3 regions of the Desulfofundulus salinus genome follow, and region 1 is predicted to be linked to each of the others. Evidence: predicted binding sites of a transcription regulator. Region 1 holds the regulator's gene; each other region holds the start of a gene.
What was found. Region 1 encodes LexA, which represses DNA repair genes until DNA is damaged. Its sites were predicted from a motif close to CNAACANNTGTTNG; they were not measured.

Region 2: a site for LexA is predicted at 1,079-1,092, ahead of dinB (DNA polymerase IV). Genes of this name have one in related genera too.
Region 3: a site for LexA is predicted at 1,088-1,101, ahead of recA (recombinase RecA). Genes of this name have one in related genera too.

Annotation. Positions count from the first base shown of each region.
Region 1 covers NZ_RBWE01000001.1:1,939,082-1,941,349, forward strand. Annotated here, with positions in the region: gene D7024_RS09980 (sigma 54-interacting transcriptional regulator) at 1-585, opposite strand, end outside; gene lexA (transcriptional repressor LexA) at 743-1,351, shown strand; gene D7024_RS09990 (DUF1847 domain-containing protein) at 1,375-2,013, opposite strand; gene D7024_RS09995 (succinate dehydrogenase/fumarate reductase iron-sulfur subunit) at 2,078-2,268, opposite strand, start outside.
Region 2 covers NZ_RBWE01000001.1:2,706,729-2,708,996, reverse strand. Annotated here, with positions in the region: gene D7024_RS13670 (4Fe-4S dicluster domain-containing protein) at 1-103, shown strand, start outside; gene D7024_RS13665 (CoB--CoM heterodisulfide reductase iron-sulfur subunit B family protein) at 172-1,023, shown strand; gene dinB (DNA polymerase IV) at 1,139-2,268, shown strand, end outside.
Region 3 covers NZ_RBWE01000001.1:962,547-964,814, forward strand. Annotated here, with positions in the region: gene D7024_RS04915 (helix-turn-helix domain-containing protein) at 1-976, shown strand, start outside; gene recA (recombinase RecA) at 1,114-2,190, shown strand; gene D7024_RS04925 (LexA family protein) at 2,205-2,268, opposite strand, start outside.

The DNA.
Region 1 (2,268 bases):
GGCATTGCTTCCCCCTACCTTTGTACGGTGCCCCACCACACTGCGGCCGGTACGCAACACCGTGGCCAGAGCTCCATCGGGGGAAGCCTCAAAAATATTCTGTCCAATCCGTTCCCTTTCACTGATGCCGGTAATCCGGGTAAAGGCCGGATTGACGTACTTAATCACACCGCGAGAGTCCGCCACTTCGATGGCCTCCTGGACCGAATCCAGGATGGCAGCCAGTTCTCCCTGCACTCGCCTGGCTTCAAGCAATTTTTCCTTTTCCCTTAATACGGCCAGCATAAGATCCAGCGCCCGGGCCTCCATGATGGACGTTCTCCGCGGCTTTATCCGGTGCAGGTGCATCTGGATCTCCGGATCCCCGGTAGCCTCGATCAAAACATCCACGCCGGGCAGGCGTACCATTTCCGTATAATCGGCGGTGGTAAAAACCCCGTCCGCAGCCGCAGCTTTAACTCCCGGGGATGAAGGATCGGGATCGGCCACACCCAAAATTTCCACATCCCCCACGGCCTTTAACATGCGGTAAATGGAATAACCGTCCTCATTACCTCCAATAATGGCTACGGTCAACCTGGGCATGCCGCCTCACCTTCTACGTGATCCAAATTTTACGAGAGTATTTCGACGATTATCTTCTAATCCCTTCTAAAAAATAAAAAAATATTAATTCGAACAACTGTTTTTCTATAAATATCTTTATGGTATAATTCAAAGCAAAAAGGGAGGTTGACGGGTTATGAACACCGCACTCACTCCCCGGGAGAAGATTATTTTAGAAGTAATTAAAGAAAACATCCGCACCAAAGGCTATCCCCCTTCGGTTCGGGAGATTGGTCAAATTGTCGGGCTAAAATCCAGCTCTACAGTACATAACTATTTAAAGCGTTTAGAACATAAAGGTCTCTTACGCCGGGATCCCACCAAACCCCGGGCGCTGGAACTACTGGAGCGCACTTTGCCCTCAAGCCAGCCCATGCGGATGGTCCCCCTTTTAGGACGGGTAGCGGCCGGTGAACCCATCCTGGCCGTGGAAAACCAGGAAGATGTTTTTCCCCTGCCGGCCAGTTTTACCGGAGAGGGAGAATTCTTCATGCTTACCGTCCGGGGCGACAGCATGATTGAAGCTGGCATCCTGGATGGGGACCTGGTGGTGGTCCGGCGCCAGCCCAGCGCCGATAACGGGGACATTGTGGTAGCGCTTCTGGAAGACGAAGCCACGGTAAAAAGATTCTTCCGGGAGAACGACCATATTCGCCTGCAACCGGAAAACAAGGCCATGTCTCCCATCAGGGTAAAAAACCCGCTTATCCTTGGCAAGGTAGTGGGCTTGCTGCGTAAACTTTAAATTTAAAACCCCTCCCCCTGTCCCTAATCTGGCTTTTTGTAAGCTACCAGCTTCGGGGTATAATAATGGGCAGCGTAAACGGCACCCAGGGGATTATGGGCCAGCACCCGATCCTTGACTGCCAGCACAGTAACCGGAGCTGCCGAATATTTGATAAATAAGCTATCATGCCCGACACAAAGGCCCAATAAAACGTTCAATTCCGTTCCGGCCCGGTTCAATATGTGCGCCTGCGCGATGGGATTGCACATGGGTTCAAATTGACCGGGGCGGACCTTTTGTTCGTCCCGTATACCTAAAAACTCTTTGGGCGTAGAACCGGTCTTGCACATTACCGATTCGACAACAAATCCTGCCTGCTTGAAAATCTTTGCTACCTCGGCTGCTTCCTTGCGCAACCCAACGCAGAAGGCCAAGCCCAATCTGGTAAAGCCGGCCATGCGGCTGAACTGGATGATTTCCTCCAGCCTGGTCCATTTGCGGTAACCGGCAGATTCAGTTAAGGCCGAGTTAAGGGCTAGATTAAATACGCCCGGCCCCTGGTATTCCTTTCTGGCCTCCTCTAAAACGCTGCCTTCGGATTTCATGGGACAGTGCTCCGGAATCTTCCCCGTCTGACCCGTGTAGCAAGCATAAATTCCACATTCTGCACACCTGCTCATCATGGTTCACTTCCTTTCTCAAGCGCAAGGGAATGGCACGTTAATGGCCATTCCTTTGTCTGATTTATACGTGGCATACGTCCTCAGGCACCGTGATTCCTTTGGGACATTTTTCAGGTAAATTTTTAATGAATAACCTTAAAATGTCACGAGGTACCTTCATTAACTGCAGGCGGGCGGCACCCAGGACATCCCGGGGATCCAGGGCCAACCGCAAACCCTTCACCAGGGCCGCCGGTTTTACTTCCCCGGGAT
Region 2 (2,268 bases), 770 kb from region 1:
GGGCTGGCAGCTCTTCCGGCGGGGTAAGCTGCCCCTGTTACCGCGCCTCAAAAAAGACCCGGCGGTGCGCCAGATCTTTGAGCGGGCCGGCGGGCAGGGGTAAACAGGGGCAACGCCGTGCCTCTCTGGCGACAAGCGTTTTTGATCGTTTTCTGGAAGAGGTGCATCATCATGCAATACAGCTACTATCCTGGCTGCTCCCTGGAGGCCACCGGGGTGGAATACAACCTTTCCACCCGGGCGGTGGCCGGGGCTCTGGGGCTGGAGCTGGTGGAGCTGCCCGGCTGGACCTGCTGCGGCTCCTCTTCGGCCCACGCGGTGAACAAAGACCTGACTTTGGGACTGGCGGCCCACAATATCGCCCTGGCCCAGCAGCAGGGTCGGGACCTGGTGGTGCCCTGCTCGGCCTGTTACACCCGCCTGTCCAAAGCCGACCACCAGATGAGGCATGACCCCGGGGAAAGGGCGCGGGGAGAAATGCTGGCGGGCTTTTCCTACACCGGTGAGATCCAGATTTATTCCTTTCTGGAAGTGGTCAGGGTACAGGTGGGCATGGAAAGGGTTGCCCAAACGGTACGGCAGTCCCTGACTGGTCTAAAGCTGGCCTGCTATTATGGGTGCCTTTTAGTCCGACCGCCCGAAGTGCGCCCCTTTGACCGGGCCGAAGACCCCACCTCCCTGGATGAGCTGGTTGCCGCCCTGGGGGCGGAGCCGGTTCCCTGGTGTTATAAAACCACCTGTTGCGGGGCCGGGCTTTCCCTGACCCGGCCGGAGGTGGTGGAGCAGCTGGTTGCCCGGCTTTTGTCCGCCGCCCGGGAAGCCGGGGCCGACGCCCTGGTTAGCGCCTGTCCGTTGTGCCAGAACAACCTGGAGATGCGCCGCCCGGCTCAAGAGGGCATCCCCGTGTTTTACTTTACCGAATTAATGGGCCTGGCTTTCGGGTTGGGGGAGGCATCCGGTTGGTTGAAAAAACACCTGGTCGATCCCTTCCCTTTATTGCAGCGGTTTTCCCTGGTGGGGTAGCCGGTACGAAGGTCCCTGGACAGCGGTTGCCCAGGAAATATTTACCTCTTGCCAGAGAACAATTGTTCTGGATAAAATGAGATCAGAACACTTGTTCAGGGCAGGAGGTTTTATTATGTCCCGGGCCATTTTGCTGGTTGACATGAACGCCTTTTTTGCCAGCGTCCATCAGGCCCTGGATCCGGGCTTGCGGGGCAAGCCGGTGATCGTCGCCGGGGATCCGGCCAGGCGCCACGGCATTGTCCTGGCCGCCAGCTACGAGGCCAGGGCCAAAGGGGTGAAGACCGGCCTGACGGTGGCCGAGGCCCGCCTGGTCTGCCCCGAAGGAATCTTCATCAAGCCGCAGCACGACCTCTACGTTCGCTTTTCCGCCCGTATCCTGCGCATCCTGCACGACTTCACCCCCCTGGTGGAGCCTTTTTCCATTGACGAAGCCTTTTTGGACGTTACCGGCTGCCGGAAGCTCCTGGGTTCCCCGGTGGAAATTGCCCGCCGGCTGAAAGCACGCATTCGCCAGGAAGTGGGCATCACCTGCAGCGTGGGGATTGGCCCCAACAAGCTCCTGGCCAAAATGGCGGCGGAACTGCAAAAACCCGACGGCCTCACCCAGCTCACTTTCGAGGATGTACCCCGGCGCCTGTGGCCCCTGCCGGTGCGGGAACTTTTCGGCGTGGGCCCCCGTTACGAAGAGCACCTGAGAAAGTTGAACATCCATACCATTGGCGACCTGGCCAACTTCCCGGTGGATGTCCTTAAAAGGCGATTTGGGGTCTACGGAGAAGCCCTGTGGTTCTGCGCCCGGGGTATCGACCACAGCCCGGTGGATCCCGGCAGTTTGAAGCAGGTGAAAAGCATCGGGCAGCAAATCACCCTTCCCCGGGATTACCGGGGCGAGGAGATCAAGGTGGTGCTATGGGAGCTGGCCGACCGGGTGGCCCGGCGGGCCCGGGCGGGAGGATGTGCCGGCAGAACGGTGGTGCTGTCCCTCAAAGACACCCGCTTTAACTGGCTGTCCCGCCGGAAAACCCTGCCTTTCCACACCAGCCTGGCCGGGGATATTTACCGGGTCGCGGCGGATTTGCTGGAACAGCACTGGTCCCCGCACTGGCCGGTGCGCCTGGTGGGGCTTACCCTGAGCGGTTTAACGGCCCGCATGCCGGAACAGCTGACCCTCTTCGGCGAAAGGGAAAGGCGGCAAAGGGCGGAACAGGCCTGCGATGCCATTAAGAAACGGTACGGGGAAAA
Region 3 (2,268 bases), 980 kb from region 1:
GACAATTGCCGAGCAGGGTGTGGCTCCCATTCCCACCGCTTTGTTCCGTTATCAGAGGGAATTGGGACTTTCCTTCCAGGAGGTGGCTTTTATCTGCCACCTTTTGAGCTACCGGTGGACCGTTAAGGATCCTTATCCCTCCATCAGGGAACTCAGCAAGTTAACCGGCGTGAGTGAAAAGACCCTGCATTCCTATAAAAAAAGCCTGGTTGAAAAGGGACTGATCATTGTCCGCAACAGGTACGATTCCAGCAACGGCCAGCTGAGCAATGAATATGACCTGGCGCCTGTCTTTGAAAAACTGCAGCAGATTATTCAAAACGAGGGGGAAGAAACCCCTGATTCCGGACAGGGGTGTGTAAAAAATACAGACCCCCCTCTTACCCGGGTGGATCATGCCGGGGGGTGTGAAAAAATTTCATACCCCCCACTTTCCGAATTTCAGAGGGGGGTCTGTAAAAATTTCACCCCCCCTCTTACCATGGGTTCAGACGAATTAAATAATAATTTTGTTGTTGTTGATGTTGATGTTGATCGTGACATCGTTGATTACCAAAAACCGGGAGAGAATATGCCCGCAGACAACCGCGGCGAAACGCCGGACGAACCTGTAACGAGCGCCCATCCCTGCCTTAACACCGCTGTTTTGGGGGAGTTGCAGGCGGCGGTGCTGGTGGCCACCGGCGCCCGGGTGCCTTCAGAGTTCCTGGAGGAACTCCTGCTGGAATTTCCAAAAGAAAAGATCAGGGAAAAAATCAAACTTATCAGTGAAATGGGCAGCGGTACGGAAATCAGGAACGTCCCCGGCCTGCTGGTTGCCGCTCTCAGGGAGGATTACAGGCACGAACCCGGGCGGCCGCAGGGCCGGGTCGAGAAGAATAAATCAAAAACAAAGAAAGCGGAAAGTAAAACGGATTCTGAGGAACACGAGAAGCTGAAAAAACGGGAATTGCTGAAATCCCTTTATCTCTCTTGAGTTATCAGGCTTTTTCGTCAGTTTCTGGATTTTTCCGTGTGCTACCATAACTTTTCACCCCCATGGTAACATTTCCCTTGCATCAGAACGGGTTTTGTTTTATAATCCCTTAAAACATATGTTTGGGGGTGCGCGAAATGGCAAGAGCGGAGAAAGATAAGCCGGCCACCAGGGAGGAAGTGCTTGAAAACGCTTTAAAGGGGATCAGGCAGAAATATGGTGATGGATCCATCATGCGTCTCGGTGAAAACCCGAGAATGAACGTGGAAGCGATACCCACCGGGATACTGTCTTTGGATATTGCAACCGGCATTGGTGGCCTGCCGCGCGGACGCATTGTTGAATTGTTCGGACCGGAGTCCTCGGGTAAGACCACCGTTGCCCTGCATGCCATAGCCGAAGCGCAGAAAGCGGGAGGTACCGCGGTATTTATAGACGCGGAACATTCGCTTGACCCGCTGTACGCCAGGAAACTCGGGGTGGACATTGAGAACTTGCTCGTTTCACAGCCCGATTATGGGGAGCAGGCTCTGAACATTTGCGAGGATCTCATCGAAAGCGGCGCGATAGACGTGATAGCGATAGATTCCGTGGCGGCCCTGGTGCCAAAGGCGGAAATAGAAGGGGAAATGGGTGAACTCCAGGTCGGCCTGCAAGCCCGTCTGATGTCTCAGGCATTGCGCAAACTCGCCGCCATTGTCAACAAGACAAGGACTTTGGTTATATTCATCAATCAGTTGCGGGAAAAAGTGGGCGGGGGACACGGCAACTTCAACTCCATTCAGGAGACGACACCAGGCGGCAGGGCGCTCAAATTTTACGCCTCCATGCGCCTGGAGGTGAGGAAGAAGGAAAACATCAAAGACAAGGAAGGAATAATCGGGAGCAGAACCTTGATCAGGGTGGTCAAAAACAAACTTGCGCCGCCATTTAAGGAAACGACCGTAAGCATGATCCATGGTGAAGGGATTTCCAGGGAGTGGGATGTGCTGGAAATGGCGGAAAAGTTGCACATCATACAAAAATCCGGCACGTGGTACTCTTTCAACGGCGAGCAACTGGGCCAGGGCATGGAGAACGCGAGGAAGTTCTTAAAATCGTACCCGGAAGTAACGGCCCAGATAGTTGAAAAAATAAAAGCCGCTATTGTCGGCGGTAATGAAATGAAGCCTTTAGAAAACAAGGTTATCCCGTTGGTAAAAGACCCGGAGTAGCTCCGGGTTCCTTTTTACGGTTCAAACTCCACTTTTATCACCCTTCCGAGTATTCGTACCTCATCAATCCTGTATATC